2 regions of the Marinobacter salarius genome follow, and region 1 is predicted to be linked to the other one. Evidence: riboswitches for the same ligand, from Rfam matches in the RefSeq annotation. Region 1 holds a riboswitch; the other holds the start of a gene.
What was found. A riboswitch is a leader RNA that binds a small molecule or an ion and turns the genes downstream of it on or off. The one in region 1 is predicted to bind cobalamin.
Positions count from the first base shown of each region.

Region 2: linked by a shared signal. The riboswitch ahead of R1T46_RS17135 (TonB-dependent receptor plug domain-containing protein) and the one ahead of R1T46_RS04385 (ribonucleoside-diphosphate reductase subunit alpha) in region 1 are both predicted to bind cobalamin.

Region 1 covers NZ_CP136693.1:953,030-957,618, forward strand. Annotated here, with positions in the region: gene nhaB (sodium/proton antiporter NhaB) at 1-217, shown strand, start outside; gene R1T46_RS04380 (DUF3047 domain-containing protein) at 204-938, opposite strand; cobalamin riboswitch at 1,064-1,258, shown strand; gene R1T46_RS04385 (ribonucleoside-diphosphate reductase subunit alpha) at 1,368-4,133, shown strand; gene R1T46_RS04390 (ribonucleotide-diphosphate reductase subunit beta) at 4,105-4,589, shown strand, end outside.
Region 2 covers NZ_CP136693.1:3,683,623-3,688,211, forward strand. Annotated here, with positions in the region: gene R1T46_RS17130 (cobaltochelatase subunit CobN) at 1-760, opposite strand, end outside; gene R1T46_RS17135 (TonB-dependent receptor plug domain-containing protein) at 783-2,594, opposite strand; cobalamin riboswitch at 2,739-2,946, opposite strand; gene cobD (threonine-phosphate decarboxylase CobD) at 2,999-4,018, opposite strand; gene R1T46_RS17145 (cob(I)yrinic acid a,c-diamide adenosyltransferase) at 4,047-4,589, opposite strand, start outside.

The DNA.
Region 1 (4,589 bases):
CTACGAGCATTTCCAGGAGCTGGCCATCGCCATCAATACCGGCACCAACCTGCCCAGTGTGGCTACCCCCAACGGCCAGGCCGCGTTTCTGTTCCTGCTGACATCCGCAATCGCCCCGCTGGTACGATTGTCTTACGGGCGGATGGTTGTGATGGCGTTTCCCTATACCATCGTAATGGGTGCGGTGGGCCTGTTTTGCGTCATCAATCTGGTTTGACCAAGCTGACATCGCCATACCAGGCGGTGGCAGATGCTCCGGTGTTGTCGGAATCCGACATGATGGCGACGCCCACCAGCTTCGGTGGCTCGCGGTCAAAGGCTTTGCGGTAGTCCGCAACGATATCCCGCTCCACCGTGACCCATTCGCCTGTGTTCGCCGTCCCGGAGTTCACAGCTACCATCATCGTGGTATCGGTGAACGGGTTGGCAACGATTTCGCCAACCGGCAGCCGGTTGGCCCATATGTAGTTCAGCGCATTGCCCGGCAGTTCCTCCCCGAACACCACTTCCACGGTCTTGCGTTTGGCGCGCTCGAAAAAGCCGGCTTCGTCCGGCTCGAACTCAAAGGCCACGTAGATTCGCGCAGGGTAGTCATCGCCCTCCTTTTTACGGGCGTTTCCCTGCTCATAGACGTTCGACACTTTCCACCGCCAGCGCAGGATCAGTGAATCCCCGGGTTCGACGGACACCCTGGCTATCAGCCCGGAGGCACTGTTGTCCGTGGTGGCCTTGACCACCTGCTCGCCGTTGTCGTCCGTCAACTGATAGCGACTGTGGCGGTCTATCTTCGGAAACTCCATCGGTTCCCAGCCATCTTCCAGGGACGTTATGGCCGAAAACGCGGTGATCAGAGAGTTTTCCGTGCTGTCAGCCTGGGCCGAAGCGGCCATCAATGAAAGTGCGAGGGCGGCCGTCAGGTATCTCGGTAGCGGTGTCATGGGGTGCTCCTATGGGTTTGTTTACTGACCGGTAACCGTCGAAAAAGTGCCTTGTTGTGATTTATCTTAGCCTATATAGTGTTTATATCCTTGGCTTAGTACCAGATATAGTGATCAAAGGCTGATCAATCACAGATCGCCCTCGTCACGATGATCGTGGTACCGGGAATCCGGTGAGACTCCGGAACTGACGCGCAGCGGTATTGGGGAACGAGCGTGGCATAAAGACACTGGCGAATGCCGGGAAGTCGCCACGCAAGGCCGAGCCAACAGGTTCACGCCCCTGAGTCCGAAGACCTGCCAGGGAATACAACTGCACCTTCGCGTATCAAGGTGAGCAGATCGGTTTTGCGTTGTCTCTGTTCAGAGCAATGCTCGCCCCTGCGTACGCGAAGGTCTTGGCATAAACGCGTACTCAGGAGAACCGACATGTCCACTGCTACCCTGGCCGAGCCCGGCCAATCTGCCTCAACCAGCACTGCCTCCCTACAGGTTATTAAACGTAATGGCGCCCTGGTTGGATTCGACGCCAGCAAAATCAGTGTTGCCGTGACCAAAGTGTTTCTTGCCGTCGAAGGCGATGAAGCGGCAGGCTCGGCCCGTATTCACGATTCCGTGGAACAGGTTACCCATCAGGTCATGCAGGCCATCAGCCGACGCTTGAAAGCCGGCGGCAAGGTGCACATTGAAGATATCCAGGACCAGGTGGAACTGGCGCTGATGCGGGCGGAGGAGCAGAAAGTGGCCCGCGCCTATGTACTCTACCGGGAGGCTCATGCCCAAGAGCGGGCCAGCCTGGCGCCGGTGGAGGCCCATCCCACGCTCACGGTGAAAAAAGCCAACGGTGAGGCCGCGCCGCTGGATCTGGGGCTGATGAAAGTCCAGGTGGAGCGTGCCAGCCAGGGATTGGAGGGCATCGATGGCGAATCACTGGTGGAAGGGGCGCTGCGGAACCTGTACGACGGTATCGCTGAGGAGGAGGTGCTGTCTGCGCTGATCATGACCGCCCGCGGCCGCATCGAGCAGGAACCGGACTACAGTGCCGTAACTGCTCGTCTGCTGCTGGAACAACTCAGGCTGGAAACCGCGGCCGCCTTGAGCCTGCCCCTAAGTTTGCCGCTGGCGGAAATATACCCGCAGGCCCTGAGCACCTTCATTGAGCAGGGTATCCACTACGAACTGCTCGACGAAGCCATGGCGGCGTTTGACCTGGAGCGGCTGGGTTCTGCCCTCAAGCCGGAGCGGGACCACCAGTTTGGTTTCCTCGGCCTGCAGACTCTCTACGACCGCTATTTCCTCAACTGGAAAGGTGACCGGCTGGAGTTGCCCCAGGTTTTCTTCATGCGCGTGTCCATGGGCCTGGCGTTGCAGGAAGATGACCCCAATGCCCGGGCCATTGAGTTCTACGACCTGTTGTCATCCTTCGACTACATGGCCTCCACGCCGACCCTGTTCAACAGTGGTACCCGACATTCCCAGCTTTCATCCTGCTACCTCACCACCGTTCAGGATGATCTGGAGGGTATCTATGGTGCCATCCGCGACAACGCCATGCTGTCCAAGTGGGCCGGCGGCCTGGGTAACGACTGGACGCCAGTCAGGGCTTTGGGCTCCCACATCAAGGGTACCAACGGCAGCAGCCAGGGTGTGGTGCCATTCCTGAAAGTGGTGAACGACACGGCGGTGGCGGTGAATCAGGGCGGCAAGCGCAAGGGCGCCGTGTGCGCTTACCTGGAAAGCTGGCACCTGGATATTGAGGAGTTCCTGGAGCTACGCAAGAACACCGGCGATGAGCGTCGTCGTACCCACGACATGAACACCGCCAACTGGGTACCGGACCTGCTGATCGAGCGCATGCGCAGTGATCAGGACTGGACCCTGTTCTCGCCAAACGACACTCCGGACTTGCATGACCTCTATGGCAACGCATTCCGGGAGCGGTACCAGGAATACGAGGCGATGGCGGCCATGGGCGAGATTACTCTGTTCAAGACGGTGTCCGCCAAACAGCTCTGGCGCAAGATGCTGACCGTGCTGTTCGAGACCGGTCATCCGTGGATCACCTTCAAGGACCCCTGCAACCTGCGCTCACCGCAGCAGCATCGGGGCGTGGTGCACAGCTCCAACCTGTGTACCGAGATCACCCTGAACACCAGTGCGGATGAAATCGCCGTGTGCAACCTGGGGTCCATCAACCTGGCGGCCCATGTCCACAACGGTGAGCTGGATGTCCAGCGCCTCGAACGCACGGTCAATACTGCGGTCCGCATGCTCGATAACGTGGTCGACATCAATTACTACGCAGTGCCCCAGGCGAAGAGTTCCAATTTCAAGCATCGGCCCGTTGGTCTCGGCCTGATGGGCTTTCAGGATGCGTTGTATCGGCTCAACCTGCCCTACACCAGCGCGGAAGCGGTGGAGTTTGCCGATGTGGCGATGGAGCAGATCAGTTATTTCGCGATCCGGGCCTCGGCTGCGCTGGCCGGTGAACGCGGTGCCTACGAGACCTACGAAGGCTCATTGTGGCATCAGGGTATTCTGCCCATTGACTCCATCAACCTGTTGAAAGAGGCCCGTCACGACGGCGACCTGAGCCTGAATGCCAGCAGCCGACTGGACTGGACGGCGGTGCGGGAACTCATCGCCCGCAATGGCATGCGTAACAGCAATGTGATGGCCATTGCGCCAACGGCGACCATCTCCAACATCGTCGGTGTCTCCCAATCCATCGAACCGGCGTACCAGAACCTGTTCGTGAAATCGAACCTCTCTGGCGAGTTCACGGTAGTCAATCCGTCGCTGGTCCGTGACCTGAAAGCAGAGGGCCTGTGGGACAACGTGATGGTCAACGACCTCAAGTACTTCGATGGCAGCGTGCAGCAGATTGATCGCATTCCGGCGGAACTGAAGGCCCGCTACGCCACCGCCTTTGAGATCGATGCCCGCTGGCTGGTGGAGGCGGCGGCCAGGCGCCAGAAATGGCTGGACCAGGCCCAGAGCCTGAACCTTTACATGGCGGAACCCAGCGGCAAAAAGCTGGATGAGTTGTACCAGCTGGCCTGGGAACGGGGACTGAAAACCACCTATTACCTGCGTTCGCTGGGGGCCACGGGTGCCGAGAAAACCGCGCCGGTAGCGGCACCGCAGCCACAGGTATGCAGCATTGATGAGCCGGACTGCGAAGCCTGCCAGTAAATCCGACCGCCACCAAGATTCTAGAGGTAAACAGATGCTTAACTGGGACGACGAACCAAACACCCAAACCTGCCCGGCTGCCCAGGAGGGTCCGGCCCCGGTCAATGTCGATGACAAGCGCGTTATCAACGGCGAAACCGATATCAATCAGTTGGCACCCTTCAAGTACCCCTGGGCCTGGGAATACTTCATGAATGCCAACAAAAACCACTGGACGCCGCTGGACGTGAACATGGCTCAGGACGTTCACGACTACCACCATCGCCTGTCCGCGCCGGAAAAGCACGTGTATGAGAACGTGCTGGCGTACCTCACTACCTCCGACATCCTGGCGATGCGCAACATCGGCCTGGCGGTGATGGAGAAAATGAGCGCTCCGGAATTGCAGATTTACCAGGCGCGGCAGGTGTACGAGGAAGCCATGCACACCTGGGCCTACCAGCACTGCATTGAAAC
Region 2 (4,589 bases), 1.9 Mb from region 1:
GTGCCCGATCGCCCGGGCGATCACCGCTATCCAGGTCCAGAAGCGCGACCACGGGGCCGGATTGCAGGTTAAGGTTCGCCGCGCTATCCGTAGCTTCCCCATTACGGTAATAGCGGATCAGCGACCGGGGCGGCAGATCCGGCACGTCAAGCTCTTCGCCCGCCTGAACAAGCAACCAACGCAATAAGGCATCCAGGTGTTGCGGGGTGCGTCCCTGGTATAGGGCCCGGCCTTCAAGCCAGGGTTCCTGTTCGGGGAAACGGGTCTTAAGCTCTGCCAGATGGGCTTTCAAGTCCGTGCCGGGGTCCGGCGCTTTCATCAGGTTGTTCAGGGTCGTGGCATCCAGCCCTTCCAGGGGCTTGCGCCCCTGTAACCGTGACAGCACAGTCAGCGCCCTGTCGCCATTCACCCCCAGAATCGGAAACTCGCGAACGGCGGCCTGCTCGCCCACAGCACGCTCAATCCGGCCCACCTGCTCTCCGAAAACCGCCGCCATCAATAAGGCATCGGCCTGGCCCACCAGATCGTCGAGAGCGCTGTTGTCCAGGTTTGCCAATTGCTCCGGTGTTCGCAGAATAATGCGGTGATCTGGCTGGGCTGCTAGAAAGCGTTCCGCACCAGCAGCCATCTCCGCAGCGGAACGCTCAGACACTACCCCAAATACCGTGGCGCCGGACACTGGTTGGGACAGCATCAACAGAAGCCCGGAAAGGCAGCCGAACAACGGGCGTCTCAGAGTCCTATACAGGCGCTCAATCATGCCCTTACCTCTCCATGGTTGATCATAGGTCGTAGCGAATCGTCAGCATTGCGGTGCGGCCAGCGGCTATGTAAGCACTTCCATCAAAGCGCTGCGCCGTGGCGTATTCTCTGTCCAGCACGTTGTCGACCGTCAGATTGGTGGTCCAATGGCTGTCGATTTCCCACTTTGCCCGCAGATCCCAAGTGACAAAGCCGGCGAGGCGCTCTTCGTTTTCGGCATCGTCGTAACGATACCCCTGGCCCTTAACAGTGGTTCCCAACGACACTCGGCCGAAGTCCCGATCCAGGTCCACCCGGAACTGTTTCGCGCTACGGCGACGAATTCTATTGTCGGTCTCACGGTCGCGGGGGTCGGTTACCGAGGCCCCAGCCTGCACGGTCCATTCGTCCAATTCCAGGCCAGCACTCAGCTCAACCCCCCTGATGCGTGCTTCGTTAACATTGAATGGTGCGAACCGACCGTCCCTAAAGACAAATACAATCAGATCATCAGCGTCTGTCTGATAGATCGCGGCATCCCAGAACCAACGGGCGTAATTTCCGCCAATACCAAGCTCCACGCTACCTGCGGTTTCCGGTTGAAGATCCGCATTGCCGAAGTTCGGGAAGTAGAGGTCATTGAACGTGGGCGCCCGGAAAGAAGTGCTGTAGCTCACCCTTACTCTATGGTTGCGATCCATATCGACACCCATGGCGATCGCACCGGTTTCCTCACGACCAAAAGCCTCGTTATCGTCGGCGCGCAAACTCAACTGAAAGTCCGTCGGACCAAAATTCAACAGGGCCTGACCAAAAACAGCGGCGTTGGTGCGGCTGGTTTCGTCAAAGTCGGTGGTGCTGTCTACTTCATCCATCAAGAGTTCACCGCCCAAGATGTACTCATGGCGGCCGACACTGATCTGGTTCTCCCAACGGGCACTGCGGGTTTTGGTATCGAAGGTGCTGTCACCAAATTCGTCCCGTGTATCCTGCTCATCAATGGATTCGGCTAACAGGATACGGCTCCGCCAATAGTCGCTGATGGGCGCGTCCAGACGAACACCAACGGTTTGGATAGCAAAATCTGTATCACCGCCCTCGAACTCGGTATTGCCCTGGGCACGCATGAGGACAACGCCGGCTTCCCCACCGGAGTCGAACTGGTGAGCAACGGACGCCAGGGCTGAGGTGTTACGAAAGCCCTTGTCTTCGCCCCCTTCAACAATGGCCGTGCCGTCAGTTTCCAGATGGCTTGCGCTCAGGCTGTATGTCATCCGGCCTTCAGTACCGGCCGTCCCGGCCACATACTCCTGGGTATTGAAGTTGCCACCGCCGGCCTGAACCCATCCCTCGCGGCCCTTTTCGGCGCTGTGGGTAAAGGCCTGGATAACGCCGCCCACGGCATCGGCTCCGTACAGGTTACTGCGGGAACCCCGAACAATTTCTACCCTTTCCACCATTTGCGGCGGGAAATACTGCCAGGCAGCACTACCACTGGTGGCCGAGCGCAAACGAATGCCGTCCACCAGGAAAACCGTGGATTCGCTGCCAGTGCCCCGGGTGTAGACACTGGTGTTCTTACCGAACGAGCCGTTGCTGGTGATATCAATGCCGGGTTGCCCCATCAGCAGCTCGTCGAACGTTTGAGGCTGCAAACGTTCGATCGCCTCTTCATCAATCACAGTGACCGATGAGTCACTTTCGCCCCGGGTCTTCGGCCCAAGCGTGGCCGTCACGACAATGGGGTCAAGTGCCGAGACCATTACCTCTTCGTCGGCTAGCGCACTGGAAACTGGCAGGAACACAAGGGGGAGACCGGAAAACAGGACCGGCAAAGACTTCGGACAACTCATAATCAACACTCGCTGGCAAACCACGCGCACCCGCGTGATGGTTATTGTGTTGCGGAGTTTGAGTATGAGATTGGGGAGGCAGGATACGAGTCAAAGTACGGGTGTGAGACCGACGCAACTCTCCCACCGCCGTCGCCCTCCGCAACTTCCGGTGTGCATTCAGGCCGGTCTCCGGGCTTGCGAGTGGATCAGCCTGTTGGACTGGTCCGGGGCAATCACCTTCCCATGCATGATGCACAGTGGCTTTTTCGATTGCCTTTAGCTCGCTTACCGTTGCGGGGGCAGCGTCGGACTTTAACCGACTTCCCGTTTTACGCTTTCCGGCGGGGATACCGCAAAAAAGCGTTACCTGAACACGGTGTTCATCGAATCGGGCGCCAAACTAGCAGCCCTTATGTGCTAAATCAATACAGACGGCTTAAATACAGTGCCTGCTCTAACCGCGTCCATTCCGGTTCTGAGCCGGGCAATCCAAACCGCAGTGCAGCAGGATTCTCGAACCCCCGCACGAGGATTCCCCGCCGTGCGAGTTCGCCTGCAATGTCCGCCGCCCGGCCATGCCGAACGTATCGAAAGAGCGCCGTTCCTGCGGCTCCTTCAAGGCCATGCCGCGACAGGCAGTCCGCCAACCGCTGGCTTTCACTGTGCAGCCGCTCCATCGTCGCGGCCTGCCACTGATCGTCCGCCAGTGCCTGGCCCATGATAAATCGCGCGGGGCCACTGATTGACCAGGGCCCGATCATTGCACCCAATCGGCGAACAATCTCCGAGTCTCCCACCGCGGCTCCGGCCCGCAGGCCCGCCAGGCCGAAAAACTTACCCAGGGATCTCATGACGACAAGACCGGGTCTGTCGGTCGCATACCCGACACTGAGCTCTGGAGTAGCATCGACGAACGCCTCGTCTACAATCAGCCACCCACCACGACGTTGAAGCCGCTGATGCCAGCTCAGCAACCGGTCCGGATCAACAACCTGGCCAGTGGGATTATTTGGATTGATCCACACCAGCACGTCCAGTTCATCCAGCCAGCTTTCGTCATCATCCTCTAGCTGATCATTGCCAATCTCGATAACCCGATGGTCGGCAGAAGCCCAGTTGTGGCCATGCTCCTGGTAACCCGGAGAGGGCACACCTACCCGGCACGGCTTTCGTAAACGGGGCAAGTGCATGATTGCCGCCTGGCTACCAGCCAGGGCCATACATACGGCGCCCTCCGGTGCACCCACCCATTGTCTGATGAGTGGCTCCAGACCATCGTCCGGCTCCGGCAGGCGACGCCAGACCTCTTCCGGGATCGCCGAAACAGGCCACCCACTCGGATTGATACCGGTGGACAGGTCCAGCCATTGATCCAGAGGGATGCCCCACTTCTTCGCGGCGGCGCGTAACCGGCCACCATGTTCCAGCGGCAACAAATTCACGCTTCAGTACCCTGCTCGTGGGCCAGCATTATTTTCCCGGAACCCAAAGCACGTCGTCCTTACCCTGGTTGTTGGCGTGTCTGGCAAGGACGAACAGCAAATCAGACAGCCGATTCATGTATTCCAGCACCAACCGGCTGATGTCCTGCTCTTCCTGTAGCTGAGCAATGATGCGCTCAGCACGCCGCGTTACCGTGCGGGCATGGTGAAGGTGCGCAGCCGCAGCGTTTCCCGCAGGCAGGATAAAGGAGCGAAGCGACGGAATATCCGCGTTGAACCGGTCGATTTCCTGCTCAAGCTCAACGGTCTTGCCCTCGGCAAGCCTGAGTGGCGGATACTTCGGGTTCTCCACGATCGGGGTACACAGATCCGCCCCGACATCGAACAGGTCGTTCTGGATGCGTGCCAGTATCACGTCCAGTTCGTCGTCCACATGCAGCCGCGCAAGACCAATCACTGCGTTGGCCTCATCCACCGTACCGTAGGCTTCCACACGCAGGTCATGCTTGGCGACGCGGCTGCCGTCGCCAAGACCGGTATCGCCCTTGTCTCCGGTTTTTGTATAGATCTT